DNA from 2 places in the Mesorhizobium sp. B3-1-8 genome. Region 1 is predicted to be linked to the other one. Evidence: predicted binding sites of a transcription regulator. Region 1 holds the regulator's gene; the other holds the start of a gene.

Region 1 (9,751 bases):
GATGGCCAAAACCCATCAGCCGGAACGGATCGTTCTTGTCCTTGGCGCGGGCGATGAATTCCGGGATGTGGTCGACATGGCCGATCTCGCCCAGCATGTTGAGCGCTGCTTCGTTGGCCCCGCCATGCGCCGGACCCCACAGGCAGGCAATGCCGGCGGCGATGCAGGCGAACGGGTTGGCGCCCGAGGAGCCGGCGAGGCGGACGGTCGAGGTCGAGGCGTTCTGCTCGTGGTCGGCGTGCAGGATGAAGATGCGCTCCATGGCGCGCGCCAGCACCGGATTGATCTTGTATTCCTCGCACGGCACGGCAAAGCACATGTGCAGGAAATTGGCGGCGAAGTTCAGCTCGTTCTTCGGGTAAATGAACGGCTGGCCGATGTGGTATTTGTAGGCCATCGCCGCGATCGTCGGCATCTTGGCGATCAGGCGCATCGAGGCGACCATGCGCTGGTAAGGATCCGAGATGTCGGTGGAGTCGTGATAGAAGGCCGATAGCGCGCCGACCACGCCGCACATGACGGCCATCGGATGCGCATCGCGGCGGAAGCCGGTGAAGAAGCGCGACATCTGCTCGTGCACCATCGTGTGGCGCGTCACGCGATAGTCGAAGTCCTCCTTCTGTGCCTTGGTCGGGAGTTCACCGTAGAGCAGGAGGTAGCAGACCTCGAGGAAGTCGCCATGTTCGGCAAGCTGGTCGATCGGATAGCCGCGATGCAGCAGAATGCCGGCGTCGCCGTCGATGAAGGTGATCGCCGACTCGCAGCTTGCCGTGGAGGTGAAGCCGGGGTCGTAGGTGAAGACGCCGGTCGTGCTGTAGAGCGCGCCGATGTCGATCACGTCAGGCCCGGTCGACCCGCTTCGCACCTTGAATTCATGGGTCTTGCCGGCGAGTTCGAGCCTGGCGGTCGACTCATGCGCCTTGCCGCTCGGTTCCAGTTTTGTCGCAGCTTCGCTCATTGCAAACTCCTTTATGTTCCTCATGCCGGCAAGGCAATTCCTGCAAACGACACGTCGAAATCACCGGAATGCGCGAACTTGCCATCGCATTTTAGGAGGTGCGTGCCAGATTGGGCCAAGCCTAATGTTGCACTGCGAAACACACCTTTCAATGCCAATCTTCTTGGGCCAGTTCGCTGCTAATCGATTTGATCTCCAATCCTCGCCAGGCTTTCCTGGCGACCCAACACGGCAAGCACGTCGAACACGCCGGGCGAGGTGCTGCGGCCGGTCAGCGCGGCCCGAAGCGGCTGTGCCACGGCGCCGAGCTTGTGCCCACCGGCCTGCGCAAAGTCGCGGATCGAAGCCTCGGCCGAGGCGGCGCTCCAGTCGCCCTCGACGGCGGACAATGCGCCATGCGCGCCGCGCAGAATCGCGCGCGCATCCGCGTTGAGCAAGCCGGCCGCCTTCTCATCCAGCGGCAACGGCCGCTCGGCGAACAGAAACGCCGCTCCGTCGACCAGCTCGACCAGGGTTTTGGCCCGCTCCTTGAGACCGGGCATGGCGGCAAGCAGTTGCGCCTTGCGCCTGTCGTCGAGCTTTGCCGCGAACGTCGGGCCGCCTTCGAGATAGGGCAAGGTGGCGACGAAGATGTCGAACAGCGCCTGGTCATCCATCTTGCGCATATGGACGCCGTTCAACGCCTCGAGCTTGGCGAAGTCGAAGCGCGCCGCGCCCTTGTTGACGTCGCCGATGTCGAACCACGCGACCATGTCCTTGACCGACATCACCTCGTCGTCGCCATGGCTCCAGCCGAGCCTGGCCAGATAGTTCAGCAGAGCCTCGGGCAGATAACCCATGGCGCGATAGGCTTCGACGCCGAGCGCGCCGTGCCGCTTCGACAGCTTGGCGCCGTCGGCGCCGTGGATCAGCGGGATGTGCGACATCGACGGCACATCCCAGCCCATGGCATCGTAGATCACCGTCTGGCGCGCGGCATTGGTCAGGTGATCGTCGCCGCGGATGATGTGGGTGACGCCCATGTCGTGATCGTCGACGACGACGGCATGCATGTAGGTCGGGACGCCGTCGGAACGCAGGATGATGAAGTCGTCGAGATCCTTGTTCGGGAAGCGCACCTCGCCCTGCACGCGGTCGTTGACGATCGTCACGCCTTCGGTCGGCGCCTTGATGCGGATCGCACCCTTGACGCCTGCCGGCGCCTCGGAGGGGCCGCGGTCGCGCCACTGGCCGTTGTAGCGCGGCGGCAGACCCTTGGCGCGGGCCGCCTCGCGCATCGCCTCCAGCTCGGCCGGCGTCTCATAGGCGTAATAGGCCTTGCCCATGCGCACGAGCTCCTCGGCGACCTCGCGATGACGCGGCGCGCGCTCGAACTGCGAGACGGCCTCGCCGTCCCAGGAGAGGCCAAGCCAGGTCAGCCCGTCGAGAATGGCGGCGGTGGCAGCTTCGGTGGAGCGTTCGCGATCGGTATCCTCGATGCGCAGCAGCATCGTGCCGCCGGTGTGCCTGGCATAGAGCCAGTTGAACAGCGCCGTGCGCGCGCCGCCAATATGCAGGTAGCCTGTGGGCGAGGGGGCAAAACGGGTGACGACCTTGTCGGACATGGAACTCTCGAGGAAGCACTGAAAAAATGCATGTTTCGCGCGGACTTCCACGCGACCGGCGTTCATGTAGCATAGGCGGTCTGGGGCGCAAGGGGCAGACCCGATGGCTGGACGTGGCCGGGGCGCGGAGGAGGGCGGGGGAACGACAGCTGGCGTCAGCGAACGCCTGATGTTTGCCCATGCCGCGCCCGAAGAGGGAGCGCCGGTTTCGCTTCCGGAGCCGCGGGCACCTACCGAGCTTACGCCACCCGGTGACGGTGCAATACAGCCGGTCTCGCCAACGGCGAGCCTCAGCCGAATCCGCAAACAGCTTGGCCGCGCCTCGCTTCCCGCATTGCTCCGAAGCATCGGCACCGCTGCCGCCACCGAGCTTGACCGCGGCATCGGCTTCCTGCTGGTGCCGGTGTTTTTGGCCGCCGGCGTCATCTATTACTTCTCGCTGAGCGCTGAGCCGGATCTCTACAGGCCGCTTGCGGCAGTGGCCCTGATGGCGGTCTGCGCGGCGGTCTCACATTCCCGGCACAGAACGCACCTTGTCTTCATGGCGGCGTTTTTCTGCGCCTTGGGCTTTCTCGCGGCGAAGGTCGAGACCTGGCGGATGGCGACCCCGATGCTGGGTTCGGAAATCCAGACCCGGCTGACGGGTCGCCTCGTCACCGCCGAGGCGATGGCCAATGGCCGTGTCCGGCTCACCATAGATCTCATATCCACGGAGCATCCGAAGCTGCGCTACGCGCCGGACCGCGTCAGGTTGTCTGCCCGCAGGATCCCGTCCGGCATGACAGCCGGGTCGATGCTGACCGGCTATGCCAAGCTGCTGCCGCCGACAGGTCCGGTTCGGCCGGACAGCTACGACTTTTCCTTCGACAGCTATTTTGCCCGCATTGGCGGCAGCGGCTTTTTCCTGGGTGATCCAAAGCTGATTGCGCCGGTGGAGGCGCCGTTTGACGCGCGCATCGCATCGGCAGTGGAAAACGCGCGCGAAGGGATTGCAGACCACATCAGGAGCAGCATCGGCGGGTCCGAAGGCGAGATCGCAGCGGCGCTGATCGTCGGCGTTCGTGCCGGCATTCCGGAAGCCATCAACGAGTCGATGCGGCGAACCGGCATCTACCACATCATCTCGATCTCAGGCCTGCATATGGCGCTGGTCGCCGGCACGATCATGGTCCTTTTGCGCGGCGCCTTCGCGCTGTTTCCGGATTTCTCGTCGCGCCGGCCGGTGAAGAAATATGCCGCTGCAATCGCGCTGCTCTCGATCGCCGCCTACCTCGTGATCTCCGGCATCGTGGTGGCGGCCGAGCGGAGTTTCATCATGCTGGCCGTGATGCTCGCCGCCGTGCTCTTCGACCGCGCGGCGCTCACCATGCGCAACCTGGCGATCTCGGCCATCGCCGTCATCCTTGTCTCGCCGCACGAAGTGGTCGGCCCGAGCTTCCAGATGTCCTTCGCCGCCACCGCTGCGCTAGTCGGCGCCTATGCCGGTTTTGCCGACTATCGCGCCGGCAAAACGACCGCGCCGCCGGCAAAGCGTTCGTTCCTCGGCTTCCTATCGCGAAAACTGGCGATTGGAGTGGGTGGTGCCGCCGTGACGTCGCTTATCGCGGGCAGCGCGACATTGTTGTTTGCGATCTGGCACTTCCAGCGGGTGTCGCCGCTCAGCCTGCTGGCCAATCTGGCGGTCATGCCGATCGTCTCACTGGTCGTCATGCCGTTTGCCGTGTTGAGCGCCCTGGCCATGCCCTTCGGCTTCGACGGCCCATTCCTTTATGTGATGGGCAAGGGCCTGACGGCGATGATCGCCATTTCGGCGTGGATATCCGAGCGCTCACCGGTCGACGCCGTCGGGCTGATCTCGATCCAGTCGGTGCTGCTGGCGACGGTCGCGCTGGTCATCGCGACGATGGCCACCACCTGGCTGAGGCTCGCTGCCTTACCCTTCGCGCTCGCCGCGCTGCTGGCCATTCCGCATGTCCGTACTCCGGACGTGCTTATCTCGGAGGACGCGCATCTGGTGGCGATGCCGATCGGCGGCGGTGAGCTTGCCATCAACCGCGCGCGCTCCAACGACTTCACCACCGACAACTGGAAACGGGCGCTGAAAGCCGAGGAAATCGTACCGCCGGAGACGTTCGCTAAAGACGCCCTCGACATCGCCGATCCCGTCGACCTGCCGCCCGGCTCGCCCTTCTACTGCATCGGCGACCTCTGCATCGGCCGGCATCCTTCCGGTGCCATCGTCGCGCTCGCCGAGAACCGCGCCAGCGCCCGGCCTGCTTGCGGTTTCGCCGACCTCATCGTCATCGACGACGCCACGGCCTACAATCCATGCCGCGATCCGCGCGTGCTCGTCGTCACCAAGCGGCAGCTGGCACGCGACGGCAGCGCCGCCATCTTCTTTGATCCGCAATCGGCAACCGCGCGGCCAACCGTTCGCTACGCGGTCGAAGAACCGTACCGACCCTGGCACGAGCAGCGGAAATACGCGCGTGAGGCGAGGGGGCTGCCGCCCTATCAACGACCGGAAAAGCCGGCGGTCGCGCCGCAGCCTACAGAATAGATGGCACACAGTTCCGGCGAAGACCGCCGCGCGGTTCTGCTCAGTAACGGCGGATGAGTCCGACGAGCTTACCCTGAACCTTGACCCGGTCCGGTCCGAAGATACGGGTCTCGTACGCCGGGTTGGCGGCCTCGAGCGCGATCGAGGCACCCTTGCGACGAAACCGCTTCAGGGTCGCTTCCTCGTCGTCGACCAGCGCCACCACGATCTCGCCCGGACTTGCCGTATTGGCGTTGCGGATTATGACCGTATCGCCGTCGAAGATACCGGCCTCGATCATCGAGTCGCCCTTGACCTCCAGCGCATAATGCTCGCCGCCCATGATCATGTCCGGCGGCACCGAGATCGAATGCGTCTGGTGCTGGATGGCGTCTATCGGCACGCCGGCGGCGATGCGGCCCATCACCGGAATGGACACGGCCGAAACAGCGTCGTCGTCATTGCTGGGTGTCGGCGTGCGCGAGGGCGCCGCCGGCTTGACCTGGCGGCCAAGATTGCCCTGGCCGCCCTGGATGACGCTCGGCGAAAACTTTCTCGCGGCATTCAGGCCAGGCGCGATCGAGTCGGGCAGCCGCAGCACTTCAAGCGCGCGCGCTCGGTTCGGCAGCCGGCGAATGAAGCCGCGTTCTTCCAGCGCCGTGATCAGCCGATGGATGCCCGATTTGGAGGCGAGGTCGAGCGCTTCCTTCATCTCGTCGAAAGACGGCGGAATCCCGCTCTCCTTGAGGCGTTCATGGATGAACATCAGCAGTTCATGTTGTTTGCGCGTCAGCATGGCGGCCCCCTTGGGTTCTGAAACCGGAATCAGAAAAACAAACCCAGAACAAACACTATCTGTTCCAGTTGTGTTCCGCAACCGTTTAAAGTTTAGTGAATTTGTTGAGGCTTCGGAAACAATGTTGCATCCAAGGGATACCTGGCCGAGTCAGGTCAGCGGTATCATTGATTCCGCTCGATTATGCAGCCCTCCTTAAGCTGAAGCGCGGTCCAACGCCATCACAAAGGCGCGGGCGGGATCGCTTCGGCTCTTGCGCGAACGTGCCTCACCGTGAACGAAACGGACCCAAAATGCCAACTTCGGCAATGATTCCGATCCATGGTCTTCGCCGTCTATGGACCAGCTAACATAGCGCAGAAGGTTCTTGCCGTGGCACGGACGGTGGTGAGACAACCGCCCTTGGCCAATCGTGAGAGGCGCCATGCCGAAATGGAGGCGGCAGCATGATGGGGGGAATTCCTGATCTCGCCGAGATCGAGGCGATGGATGCAGCGGATCCGCTGCGCGCCCTGCGCGATCGCTTCGTCCTGCCGGAGGGGGTGATCTACCTCGACGGGAATTCGTTGGGAGCGGCCTCGCACGCCGCATTCGACGAGTTGCGCAGGGCAGCTGCCGAGGAGTGGGCGCATGACCTCATTCGTGCTTGGAACAAGGACGGATGGTTCGACATGCCGGTCGAGCTGGGCGACCGGCTCGGGCGCCTGATCGGCGCGGCGCCGGGCCAGACCGTGGTCTGCGACACCACGTCGATCAACATCTACAAAGTGCTGCACGCGGCGATGGCGATGCGGCCGGACCGAACCGTGATCGTTGCCGAGGGCGACAGTTTTCCGACCGATATCTATATGGCCGAAGGGGTGGCCTTGACCGGAAAGAACACTGTCCTGCACCTGGCTGGCGTGGACGCGCCGATCATCGAGGAACTGATCGACGAACGCGTGGCGGTGGTGTTGGTCAACCACGTCAATTACAAATCCGGCGAGTTGCGCGACATGGCGGCGCTTACGCGCATGGCGCATGACGCCGGTGCGCTGATCGTCTGGGATCTCTGCCACAGCGCGGGCGCCATGCCGGTAGAACTTGACAGGGCAAGCGCCGATTTCGCCGTCGGCTGCACCTATAAATATCTCAATGGCGGGCCAGGTTCTCCTGCCTTCATCTATGCGGCCGAGCGGCATCTTGCCGATGTGCGGCAGCCGCTCAGCGGGTGGTGGAGCCATGCACGGCCATTCGCCTTCGAGCAAGCCTATGCGCCAGGCACCGGCATCCGCCGATTTCTGTGCGGCACGCAGCCGGTCCTGTCGATGCGGACGCTGAAAGGCGCGCTCGACATCTGGAACGGCGTTGACCTGGCGACGGTGCGGAGGAAGAGCATTGCGCTGGCCGATCTGTTCATCGAACTCGTCGAAGCACGGTGCGGCGGTTACGATCTTACGCTGGAAAGCACCCGCGACGGCGCCAAACGCGGCAGCCAGATTTCCTTCATTCACCAGCATGGCTACCAGATCATGCGGGCCCTGATCGAACGCGGCGTGATCGGTGATTTTCGGGCGCCGTCGACCATGCGCTTCGGTTTTACCCCGCTCTATGTCGGCTACAGGGATGTCTGGAATGCCGTCGAAGTGCTCGAAGACATCTTGCGGACCGGCGTCTGGCGAGAAGCCCGCTTCGCGGTCAAGACAACCGTTACCTGACCGCGGCGATGCCAATTAAACTCCGCTCAACATCGACCTGATCGCGGAGGGGCCGTGTTCGAAAACCGTATTGCCGACTGGGACAACGCCTATGCCAACGGCGCGAACATCGCCGGCGGCGACCGCTGGCCCGCGGCTTGGGATCAACCGGCGCAAGCCTTTAGGGAAAAGCTGTTGGCGCAAGGCAGGGCGCGGTTCGATATCGTGTACGGCGAAGCGCCGCGCAACCGGTTCGATCTGTTTCTCCCACCTGCTGCGCCAAAGGGGCTCGTCGTGTTCATCCATGGCGGTTACTGGATGGAATCAGACAAGACCTCCTGGTCGCATCTGGCTGGAGGTGCGGTCGGCCACGGTTTTGCCGTCGCCATGCCTTCTTACACGCTTTGCCCGCAAACCAGGATCAGCGGCATCGTCAACGAGGTTGCGGCAGCGATCGAGAAGGCGGCAGCGATGATCGATGGTCCGCTGGTGCTGACCGGGCACTCGGCCGGCGGGCATCTCGCCAGCCGGATGATGACCGCGGACGCGCCGCTGTCGTCCGATGTGACGCGGCGCATACGCCAGGTCGTTTCGATTTCAGGCCTGCACGACCTTCGGCCGCTGATGTTCACCGCACTGAACGAGACCCTGAACATCGACGAGAAGGAAGCGTTGAGCGAAAGCCCGGCTTTGCTGCGGCCTCGGCGGGGAGCCCGCATCACCTGTTGGGTCGGCGGCGGCGAGCGTTCGGAATTCCTGCGCCAGAGTACATTGCTTGCCAACATCTGGACCGGGCTCGGCGCTGCCACCGGTTCAGTGGTCGAGCCGGACCGGCATCATTTCAACGTTGTCGATGGGCTCGGAGATCCGGATCATCCCCTCACTCGGGCACTGATCGCCGAATAGAGCAATTCGGCGGTGTGAACGGTTTCGGTCGAGAATTGCGTTAAAACGGCGGGATAGACCGGCTCAGCGCAGCATCAGCACGTTGCACTCGGCGCCGGCCTGCGCGGCGGGCGCGAAGGGCTGGCGCACGATCAGGCCGTTGGCGTCGGCAAGCATGCGCAGCATCGAGGAGTCCTGGATGCCGAAAGGCATCGCGACCAGGGTGCCGGCGTCCTCGCGCACAACGGCGCGCACGTAGTCCTGCCTTAGATCGTTGGCCTGCATCGCAGCGCCCAGCCGGGCCGTTCGCACGTCCTGCCGGTGATCGCGGCCGCCGAGCCTGGCAAGCAGCGGCTTCAGGAAGAGTTGCGAGCAGACGATGCTTGCCACCGGATTGCCGGGCAGGCCGATGCAACGGACATTGCCAAGCCGGCCAAACATCAGCGGTTTGCCGGGGCGCATGGCGATCTTCCAGAAGTCGAGCTTCATGCCTTCGCCGGTCAGCACGTCATGGATCAGGTCGTGGTCGCCGACCGAGGCGCCGCCGAGCGTGACGATGACGTCGGCGTTCGCCTCGACCGCTTTCCTGACCAGCGCGGCGATCGCCTCCTGGCGGTCGGCGGCGATGCCGAGATCGAGCGCGCGCGCGCCGACCGACTGGGCGGCGGCGACGACGCCATAGGCGTTGGACGAAATGATCTGGTCGGGGCCGAGCGCGCTGCCTGGCGGCAGCAATTCGTCGCCGGTGGCGATGATCGCAACCAGCGGCCGCCGCACGACGTTCAAGGCGGGGTGGTTGGCTGACGCCGCCAGCGAAAGGGCCGCCGCGTCGAGCGCGCGGCCGTTTTCGAGCAGCAGGTCGCCCTGGCCGAAGTCGAGCCCGCGGCGACGGACATTGCGTCCTTCGGCGGTCGGCTCCGTCACTTCGATCTGGCGGTTGCCAAGGTCGCGGACGTTTTCCTGGATGACGATGGTGTCGGCGCCTTCAGGCAGCGGCGCGCCGGTAAAGATGCGCACGGCCTGGCCTTTGCCGACGGTTCCGGAGAAACCGCGCCCGGCGGGCGCCATGCCTATGACCTCGAGTTCAGCCGGCGCTGAAGCGACATCGGCGGATCTTGCGGCATAGCCGTCCATGGCCGAGGCGTTGAACGGCGGCTGCGTGCGTAGCGCCACGACCGGCTCCGCCAGGACCCGGCCGGCCGCGTCAGCCAGCGGAATGCTTTCGCCGGGTAATGGCGCAGCACCGTCCAGCAGGCGTTCGAGCGCTTCGGCGACCGGGACCAAGGCCATCAG
Region 2 (9,751 bases), on a different contig from region 1:
AGCCCGGCCATGGTTCGATCTCCTCCAATGCACCTGCTTGATAGGCGTTGGCCTCGCCTCCATCAAGCCGGTTAAGAAACATGGTGAACCGTTCGTAAACCATTTCCAGCCTACCGTTGACAACGGGGCCGGGAACATCCCGGCGAGGGCGTAGCTGGTCGGCATGGTTGTTTCGCACTTTCTAAAATGGATTGATACGGCAAGGGTTTCCGAGCGTGCCGCCGCCGCGAGCGCGCTGGCGCGTGCCTATATCAATTCCGATCTGCCGTTCGAGGATCGCTGCGCCGCCGAGGCGGCGCTCACGCTGCTTCTGGACGACGCTTCCTCCAAGGTTCGCCAGGCGCTCGCCGAGGCGCTGTCGATGAGCCATCACGCGCCGCCGCAGGTGATCAGCGCGTTGGCCGCCGACCAGCCGGAAGTCGCGGCGCTGGTTCTGGCGCGTTCGCCGCTGCTTACCGATGCCGATCTGATCGACCGCGTCGCCTGCGGCCAGAAGGCGACGCAGAAGCTGATCGCCAACCGTCCGGTCGTCTCGATGTCGCTGGCGGCGGCGATCGCCGAGATCGGCGAACCGGAGGCCTGCGCCGCGCTAGTCGGCAACAGCGGCGCCGAGATTGCTTCGCTGAGCTTCCGCCGCATGGCCGAGCGGCACGGCCACCTGCCGCTGGTGCGCGAGGCGCTGATTGCCGATCAACGCCTGCCCGCCGATTGCCGGCACATGCTGCTGGTCAAGCTCGGCGAGACCCTGAAAGGTTCACCCCTGGTGCTGGCGATGATGGGCGCGGCGCGCGCCGATCGCGTGATGCGCGACGCCTGCGTGAAGGCCTCGGTGACGCTGATCGAGGGAACGCGCCTGGAAGAACATGCCGCGCTGATCGAGCATCTGAGGCTGCGCGGCGACCTTACGGCAAGCTTCATCATCCGCACCATCGCGCATGGCAAGGTGGACTTCTTCGGCTCGACGCTGGTGGCTTTGGCCCAACAGTCCGAGCAGCGGGTGACGGCACTTCTAGCCGGCGGGCACGACGTGGCCCTGCAGGCGCTGTTCCGCAGCGCCGGACTTGCGCCGGCCACGCATGCCATCATCCTGCGCGCGCTTAAGATCTGGCGCGAGGTCGCCAACGGCCGGCGTGTCGCCGGCGTACAGGAAGTGAGCTGGCTGATGTTGAAGGAACTCGGCGGCCAACCCGCCGAGGGCGATCTTGCCGGGCTGGTGAAGTCTATCCACCTCGATGCCTTGCGGGAAAACGCGCGCGGGCACGCGCTGGCCATCGCCGCGGCCTAGGGCATATTAACGTCTCAGCCGAGTTCCTGGGCGAGGCCGATGAGAAGCCCTTCAGGCCCGCGAATGTAGCAAAGCCGATACGCGTCCTTATACTGGACCACTTCGCCGACGAGCTCGGCGCCGCGCTTGCGGAGTCTCTCAAGCGTCTCGTCGACGTCGTCCACGGCGAACATGACGCGGAGATAGCCCAGGGCGTTCACCGGAGCGTTGCGGTGATCCGCGACGACAGGCGGTGTGATGAAGCGGGACAGCTCGAGCCGGCTATGACCGTCCGGCGTGCGCATCATCGCAATCTCGACGTGCTGATCGCCGAGTCCGGTGACACGTCCGGCCCATTCTCCCTCGATAATGGCCCGTCCCTCGAGTTCAAGACCGAGCTCGCGGAAGAATTCAATCGTCTCGTCCAGGTCCTCGACGACGATTCCTATGTTGTCCATCCGTTTGAGCGCCATGTGTCCAACCTAGGATGTCTCGACCAGCCTAACAAGAACCATTCCCGAACCGGTCTGACCTGAAACGGGGCACGCTCCGAATTGTTCAGGCGCGACCCTTCGCAAAGAAATCCGGATAATCTTCCATCGCCGCGGCGATGATGCGCAGCGAGGCGGCGATCTGCAGCATTTCGAGCCGATCGCTGCGTTGGGCGATGCTGGCCGCATATTGCCTCGCCACCGCGACGGTCGCGGTCTGCGGCTCGCCCGGCCGTCTAAACAGCAATTCGCGCGCCAGGCCGCGCAGGAAATTGCCGATGGACTCGACCGTTTCGTGCGGGACGGCGGAGTTCAGTTGCGCGTGGCGCAGCCGCAGCACTTCCAGCCCGACGGTGACGGCCGAAATGCTTCCGCCAAGAATGGGATCGCCCTTGCGGCCCGTCTGCTGCACCTGCGGCATCAACTGGTTGATCCGGTCATAGGCGAGGCTTTCGAAGGCCGAGCGCCGGGGTATGCGCTCATGCAGGCAAAGCCGCGCCAGATCCTCGCGCATCGCCTGCGAGATGCGCTCCACGGTGACCCAGGGGTCGGCGGGCAGCACGACGATGAAGACGCCGATGGCAATCAGGATGCCGACCAGGATCGACGCCGAGCCGGCGAAGAACGGCCCGGGATCGTAGATCATCTGCTGATGCGGGCTGAGGAAGGCGAGGAAGTTGATGGCGAAGGCGGTGGCGACGCCGACATGGCGGGGATTTGCCATGCCGAGCGCCGCGGGCACCAGGATCGGCACCACGAAGAGCGTGAACCAGCCGAAGCCCGGCAGCGCCGGCAGCGCGACCTGGCCGACCAGAAAGGCAAAAGGCAGCGCGATCAGCGTTCCGGTGAAGAAACCCCAGGCGGACTGCACCGGATCCGGGCGCGCCGCGAACAGGCTGGAGACGACGGCGACGAGGATGACGGTGCCGGCGGCTTCCGACCATTTGGTCGTCAGCCAGAAGATCGCCACGAGCAACGTCGCGAGCGCGGCGCGCACGGCGTTGCGCCACGCGGCCTGGTAGTCGCGGTGGACGACCAGCGCCGGCTGGGCTCGCTCGCTCGACTTCCGCGAGACGGGCGAGCGAAGCGCGTCAAGGCCGCGCATCACCTGCTTCAGCGCCTCGGCGAAATCGCCGGCAATGGTCAGGCGGGTGATGGTGCCGACCTTGTCTTCGGCGGTATCGTTGGAGCCGTCATCGTTGGGCAGGTCGGGCATCTCCCTGGCCTTGCTTGCGATCGCATCGAGCCGCGCCACCCAGGGGCCGGTGTCGTCGAGCGCGCCGGGTGTCGCCGCGAGTTCGCCGACGAAGGCCTTCAATTCGCTGCGCATGGGAATGAGCGCCGCGTTCTTCGGCCTGCGGTGGCTGTGCAGTGCGCGCGCCGCCGAAAGCGCCCACAGAAGCTGACCGATCGTGCGCCGCACCGGGTGGGCGCGGGTGGCGAAGCTCGGCGCTTCCAGCCGCGCATAGGTGCGCATCTCGGCAAGCGTCTGGGCATCGGTGATCAGCTTGCGTTGGAGTGCGGCGAGGCTTGCCGGATCGCCGTTGGAAAAGGCGCCGCCGGCATATTCGGCGAGGTCGAGGATGCTGCGCTTCAACCTGGAAATGATGGCGTCGGCCGCGAGTTTCGGCAGGATCAGCCGGCTGGTGACGCCGGCGCAGACGATGCCGAGCGCGATCTCCGCGCAGCGGGCGACGGCCAGGTCGACGACAATATGCGGCTGTCCGAGGGCCGGCAGGCTGATGATCATCGCGGTATAGCCGGCAAGCGCGGCGCCATAGGCCTCCGGGTTGCGCAACAGTGACGAGACCAGCGTGCAGACGCCGATCCAGAGCGCCAGCACGCTCACCAACAGCCAGGGATTGGCGCCGAACAGCGATGTGATGCCGACGGCCGCCAGGCCGCCGGCCAGCGTGCCGAGCAGCCGGTAGAAGCCCTTTGCCAGCACCATGCCGGCGACCGGCTGCGCGACGATGAACACCGTCATCATCGCCCATTGCGGATGGTCGAGCTTCAGCGCGTAGGCGACAAGCAGCACGATCAGTCCGGCCGAAACCGTGCGCAGGGCAAAAATCCAGTCCGAACGGGTCGGCTGCGTCAAACCGCTTAAGGGCGTTTCGACAAGCTCTTTCAACCGTGTCCAGGTCACATCGGTTCTCCGTGCCGGAGACTGTTATGGACCGGCAGGCGATCAGATATCCAGCACGTCCGCCTCTGCGAATTCGGCGCGCTCCTGGATGAAGCGGAAACGCGCCTCGGGCCTGGTGCCCATCAGCGCGTCGACGGCATCCTTGGTGGCCTGCTCGGCGTCGATCACGTCGACCCTTAGAAGCGTGCGCTTCCTCGGATCCATCGTGGTCTCCTTGAGCTGCGCGGCCATCATCTCGCCGAGGCCCTTGAAGCGGCCGATCTCGACCTTGCCGCGGCCGGTGAATTCGGTGCGCAGCAGTTCGTCCTTGTGCGCGTCGTCGCGAGCGTAGCCGACCTTGCCGCCCTGCCGGATCGAATAGAGCGGCGGCACGGCCATATAGAGATGGCCGCCGCGGATCAGGTTCGGCATCTCCTGATAGAAGAAGGTGATCAACAGCGAAGCGATGTGCGCGCCGTCGACGTCGGCGTCGGTCATGATGATCACGCGGTCGTAGCGCAGATCCTCGTCGCGGTATTTCGAGCGCGTGCCGCAGCCGAGCGCCTGGATCAGGTCGGAAATCTGCTGGTTGGCAGCAAGCTTGTCGTTGCCGGCGGAGGCGACGTTGAGGATCTTGCCGCGCAGCGGCAGCACCGCCTGGCTGGCGCGGTCGCGCGCCTGCTTGGCCGAGCCGCCGGCCGAGTCGCCCTCGACGATGAAGATCTCGGCGCCGGCGGCGGCGTTCTGCGTGCAGTCGGCGAGCTTGCCCGGAAGGCGCAGCTTGCGCACCGCGCTCTTGCGCGAGACTTCCTTTTCCTGGCGGCGCCGCACGCGTTCGTCGGCGCGCGCGATCACCCACTCCAGAAGCTTCGAGGCTTCCTGCGGATTGTCTGCCAGCCAGTGGTCGAACGGGTCGCGAAGGGCGTTCTCGACGATGCGCATCGCCTCGATCGTCGCCAGCCTGTCCTTGGTCTGGCCGACGAATTCAGGCTCGCGGATGAACACCGACAGCATGCCGGCGGCCGAGATCATCACGTCGTCGGTGGTGATGATCGAGGCGCGCTTGTTGCCGATGAGGTCGGCGTAAGCGCGCAGTCCGCGCGTCAGCACGTTGCGGAATCCGGCCTCATGCGTGCCGCCTTCGGGGGTCGGAATGGTGTTGCAATAGGAGTTGAGGAAACCGTCGCCGCCGAACCAGGTCACCGCCCATTCGAGCGAAGCATGACCGCCCTGCTTGTCGCTCTTGCCGGCGAAGACCTCGCGCGTGACCTGGAATTCGTCGCCGAGCGTCGCCTTGAGATAGTCCTTCAGGCCGCCGGGGAAATGGAACTCGGCCTTGGCCGGCGTCTGGTCCTTTTCCTTGATCAGCGACGGATCGCAGGTCCAGCGGATCTCGACGCCGCCGAACAGATAGGCCTTCGAGCGCGTCATGCGGTAAAGCCGCGCCGGTTCGAAGGCGGCGCCCTTGCCGAAAATCTGCTCGTCGGGATGGAAGCGGGTCCTGGTGCCACGGCGGTTGTGGACCTCGCCAAGATGCTCAAGACCGCTGACCGGGACGCCGCGCGAAAAACGCTGCCGGTAGAGCTGACGTCCCCGCGCGACCTCGACCTCGAGATGGTCGGACAACGCGTTGACGACCGAGACGCCGACGCCATGCAGGCCGCCGGAGGTCTCGTAGACCTTGGAGTCGAACTTGCCGCCCGAATGCAGCGTGGTCATGATGACTTCGAGCGCCGGCTTCTTGAATTTCGGATGCGGATCGACCGGGATGCCGCGGCCGTTGTCGGTGACGGTCAGGAAGCCGTCGGCGGAAAGCTCGACGTCGATGAAGGTGGCGTGGCCGGCCACCGCTTCGTCCATGGAATTGTCGATGACCTCGGCGAACAGGTGATGCATCGCCTTGTCGTCGGTGCCGCCGATATACATGCCCGGACGGCGGCGCACCGGTTCCAGCCCTTCCAGCACCTCGATGTCGGCGGCGCTGTAGCCCTCGCTGCCGTCGCGGACGGGGGCCGAACGCTTCGCGGCCTGTATGAGCGGATCGGCCGGGCGCGACGGCGCGCGCACCGGCTGTGCCGGCTTTTCCATCTTGCCGAAGAGGTCGTTGCTGTCGTCCATGCTGGGGCCTAGCGTCCGGTAATGCGAATCACGTCTCGATACTGCCACGCTTTTGGCGGGCGAACGAGTTCCTGTTCCGTTCAGGGATCAAACTGTCTCTTATTCTAAAACCATTCGATAACCAAGCCGGCCGAAATAGGGCGGTCGGCGTGCCCCGGTATTCCCGATTCTTTAACATTAACGCCTAGCGTGAGGCCCAACCAACAAAAGACCACGGGCGTCAGGGGTTTCGTTGTGAGGGGCAGGGCCATTACCATGATCGGCATCGCCGCCGTGTTCGGCGCGATCTCGATCTTTGCGGCGGATTTCTGGGTCAAGAGCCAGGCAAAGGCTCAGCCCGAGGTCAAGGTCGTCTCCGTCATGGCGCCGCAGCAGCCCAAGGTCGAGTTCAAGACCATCGTGGTGGCGCAAGCGCCACTGCGTTACGGCATGGAGCTCGGACGGCCGCAGCTCGCCGAGATTCCGTGGCCGCAGGATTCCCTGCCGCAAGGTGCTTTCCCGACGATCGACAAGCTGCTTGCGGACGGCAGCCGGGTCGTGCTGTCGCCGATCGAGGTCAACGAACCGGTGCTGCTCACCAAGCTGTCGGGGCCGAATGGCCGCGCCACCCTTTCCAACATGCTGTCGCCGGGAATGCGGGCCGTCACCATCCGCACCGATGAGATCGCCGGGGTCGGCGGCTTCATCACGCCGGGAGACCGCGTGGACGTCGTGCTGACGCGCGACGCTGGTGATATCCAGGAAGTGTCCAAGAATGCGCAGGGCGCCGCCGGATCGACCGTCACGTCCGAGATCGTCGTCTCCGATGCCAAGGTGCTTTCGGTTGGACAGGGCGCCGACGAGCGCAAGACCGAGCCGCAAATCGCCAATTCCGTGACCCTCGAAGTCACCAACGAAGGGGCGCAGAAAGTGGCGCTTGCCCGCACCGTCGGCACGCTGTCGTTGTCGCTGCGGTCGGCCGCCGACGCAACCGCCAGCAATGGCGGGCTTACGACCATCTCGTCCTTCGGCGGCTCGGTTGCCGCAAACGCGCAGGCGAGCGCCGCCTCGCTCGTCAATGCGATGACGAAGGACCAGGGCGAGCCGAAACTAAAGACGGTGATCGTGACGCGTGGCGACAAGGTCGAGGAATACAAGGTTCCTTCACGGGAACCGCCGCAGGAACTGCAGCAATAGCCGGTGGGGACCGGCGGGGACGGGGCAAGATGTTCGGGTTTGATGCATTTCGGACGACCGGGGGATGGCGTCTTCTCGGCGCGATAGCGCTGGCGGCGGCAATGCTTGGCGTCGCCGCGCCGGCAAGGGCTGGCAATGACGTCGTCTATGTATCGGCGAACAAGAACGCCTCGATCAAGGTGGCCAAGGGCAAGCCGAAGACGATCATGACAAGCGCCGCCTTCTACCAGATCGTCATCGGCGATCCGGAGATCGCCAACGTCAATCCGCTGACCGACAAGTCCTTCTACGTGCTCGGCAACAATCTGGGCACCACCGGTATCGCCCTGTTCGACCAGAACAAGCAGCTTGTCGGCACCATCGATATCGAGGTGACGCTGGATACAGACCAACTGGCCAGCACCATCCGCGCCAGCGTTCCCGACGCCAAGATCAAGGTCGGTTCGGCGAACGGCCGCGTCGTGCTGTCGGGCGAGGCCGACGATGCGGTCGCCGCCGACAAGGCCAGCAAGATCGCGTCGCGCTTTTCCGGCAACGAGGAAATCATCAACTCGGTCAACATCTCGTCCTCGCAGCAAGTGCAGCTCAACGTCCGCTTCGTCGAGATCAATCGCCAGGCCGGTCAGGATCTCGGCGCCAAATACGCCGCCAATTTCGCCTATGGCATCGGCAACCGCAAAGTCGTGCTGAGCCCGGATGGGGGAAACCTGACGGCTGCCGGAACAGGCGAGATCATCGGCAGCTTGCTGTCGAACGGCGTTTCGATCGACATCGCCATCAAGGCGCTGGAGGAACGCGGCCTGGCGCGGCGGCTGGCGGAGCCGAACCTGATTGCGCGTTCGGGCCAGACGGCGAGCTTCCTTGCCGGCGGCGAGTTCCCGATCCCGGTTTCCGAAGACAATGGCAAGATCAGCGTCACCTACAAGAAGTACGGCGTCGGCCTGGATTTCACGCCGACGGTGCTGAAGGACGGGCTGGTAAGCCTCGACATCGCGCCGGAAGTGTCCTCGATCGACCCGTCCGCTTCCATCCAGGTCAGCAGCGGCATTTCCATTCCGGCCTTCATCGTGCGCCGCGCCAGGACATCGGTCGACCTCAAGAACGGCCAGAGCTTCATGATCGCCGGCCTCCTGCAGTCGCAGAACGACATCACGACATCGCGGGTGCCGGGGATCGGCAGGCTGCCGGTGCTCGGTCCGCTGTTTTCGTCGAAATCCTATCAGCGGCGCGAGACCGACCTGGTCATCATCGTCACGCCTTACCTGGTCAAGCCGGTCGATCCCTCGAAGAAGATGGTCGAGCCGACCGACGGCACCCAGCCGGCAAGTCCCGCCGACTATTTCCTGAACAACACAGAGGAAGTGGACGCCTCGGCGTCGAAGCGTCCGGTGACGCTGGCGGACGGCAGCGCCGCCCGCCCGATAGCTGCCGCCACGTCCGGCCACTTCCTCGATCTGCCAAAGGACTAAGGCCATGCGCATCCCCGTTTGCATCGCTCTGCTCCTGGCCGGTTTCGCCGGCGGCTGCACCAGCGACGACTATGTCCGCACCGAAGGGGTGACGCTCGGAGTCGGCAACGCACAAGCGTCCAATACCGCCATGCAGATGGTCGATCCGTGGAAGTACGGCGTGCAGAACACCCGGCTTCTCGTGCCGGCCCAGCGTCCGGGTTCCGAGAGCACCGCCGTCGGTGCGAAGGCCGGCTCGGGGTCGGCGCCGACGACATCATCAACGACATCGGACTGATGGGCTGACGACGATGGCATCTGGTAGCAAGACCAAGAAGATCCTGCTCGTTTCGACGGACACGACGTTCTTGCAAGACACACGGACGGCTTTCGCGGCCTCCGAGGTCATCGAGCTTTTGACGCTGGAAAAGAGTGTCAACGAGCTGCGCGGCGAGATCCTCGAGACGGACTTCGGCACGGTCATCGTCGACATGGATGCAGCCAAGCTCGAGGAAATCGAGTCGCTGCAGCGCGTCATGCGACGGCTGGAAGGCAGCATTCCGGTGATCGTCGTGACCCAGGAATTCAATGCGGCGGCGGTGCGTATCCTGGTGCAGCTCAAGGTCGCCGATTTCCTGGTCAAACCGATCACCACGGCCGACCTCGTGCGTTCCGTCATCCGTGCGCTGCAAGGGCCGGGGCGGGAAGAGAACACCGAATCGCACATCTACACGTTCATGCCGGCCGCCGGCGGCGTCGGCACCACCACGCTCGCCTTGCAGACGGCGTTCCAACTGCATCATTCGGTGACGCGCGGCGCCTCTACATGCGTCGTCGACCTCAATTTCCAGCAAGGCGCCTGCGCCGAATATCTCGATCTCGAACCGCGCTTCGACATCACGGAAATCGAGAACCAGCCGGAGCGCCTCGACCGGCAATTGCTTGACGTGATGCTGTCCAAGCATGCGAGCGGGCTGTGCGTGCTTGCCGCTCCCACGCGCCCGTCGGACATGCGCTCGTTCAAGACCGATGTCGTGGTGCGCATGCTCGACCTCGTGGCGGCCTATTTCGACAATGTCGTCATCGACATGCCGCGCACATGGTTCCCCTGGACCGAGACGGTGCT

The links. The regulator LexA, encoded in region 1, represses DNA repair genes until DNA is damaged. The targets are predictions, from matches to a motif close to TGTTCNNNNTGTGTTCNG.
Region 2: parE (DNA topoisomerase IV subunit B) is a predicted target of LexA. The motif match lies at 6,068-6,085, and genes of this name have one in related genera.

The regions. Positions count from the first base shown of each region.
Region 1 covers NZ_VFTK01000007.1:51,986-61,736, reverse strand. The annotation lists gene gltA (citrate synthase) at 1-958, opposite strand, end outside; gene gltX (glutamate--tRNA ligase) at 1,138-2,562, opposite strand; gene FJ424_RS08560 (ComEC/Rec2 family competence protein) at 2,666-5,122, shown strand; gene lexA (transcriptional repressor LexA) at 5,163-5,897, opposite strand; gene kynU (kynureninase) at 6,347-7,594, shown strand; gene FJ424_RS08545 (alpha/beta hydrolase) at 7,649-8,479, shown strand; gene glp (gephyrin-like molybdotransferase Glp) at 8,543-9,748, opposite strand; gene moaC (cyclic pyranopterin monophosphate synthase MoaC) at 9,748-9,751, opposite strand, start outside.
Region 2 covers NZ_VFTK01000028.1:65,393-75,143, forward strand. The annotation lists gene FJ424_RS23825 (MaoC family dehydratase) at 1-11, opposite strand, end outside; gene FJ424_RS23830 (DUF2336 domain-containing protein) at 164-1,285, shown strand; gene FJ424_RS23835 (VOC family protein) at 1,300-1,737, opposite strand; gene FJ424_RS23840 (FUSC family protein) at 1,823-3,904, opposite strand; gene parE (DNA topoisomerase IV subunit B) at 3,947-6,001, opposite strand; gene cpaB (Flp pilus assembly protein CpaB) at 6,257-7,177, shown strand; gene FJ424_RS23855 (type II and III secretion system protein family protein) at 7,279-8,646, shown strand; gene FJ424_RS23860 (hypothetical protein) at 8,651-8,923, shown strand; gene FJ424_RS23865 (response regulator) at 8,937-9,751, shown strand, end outside.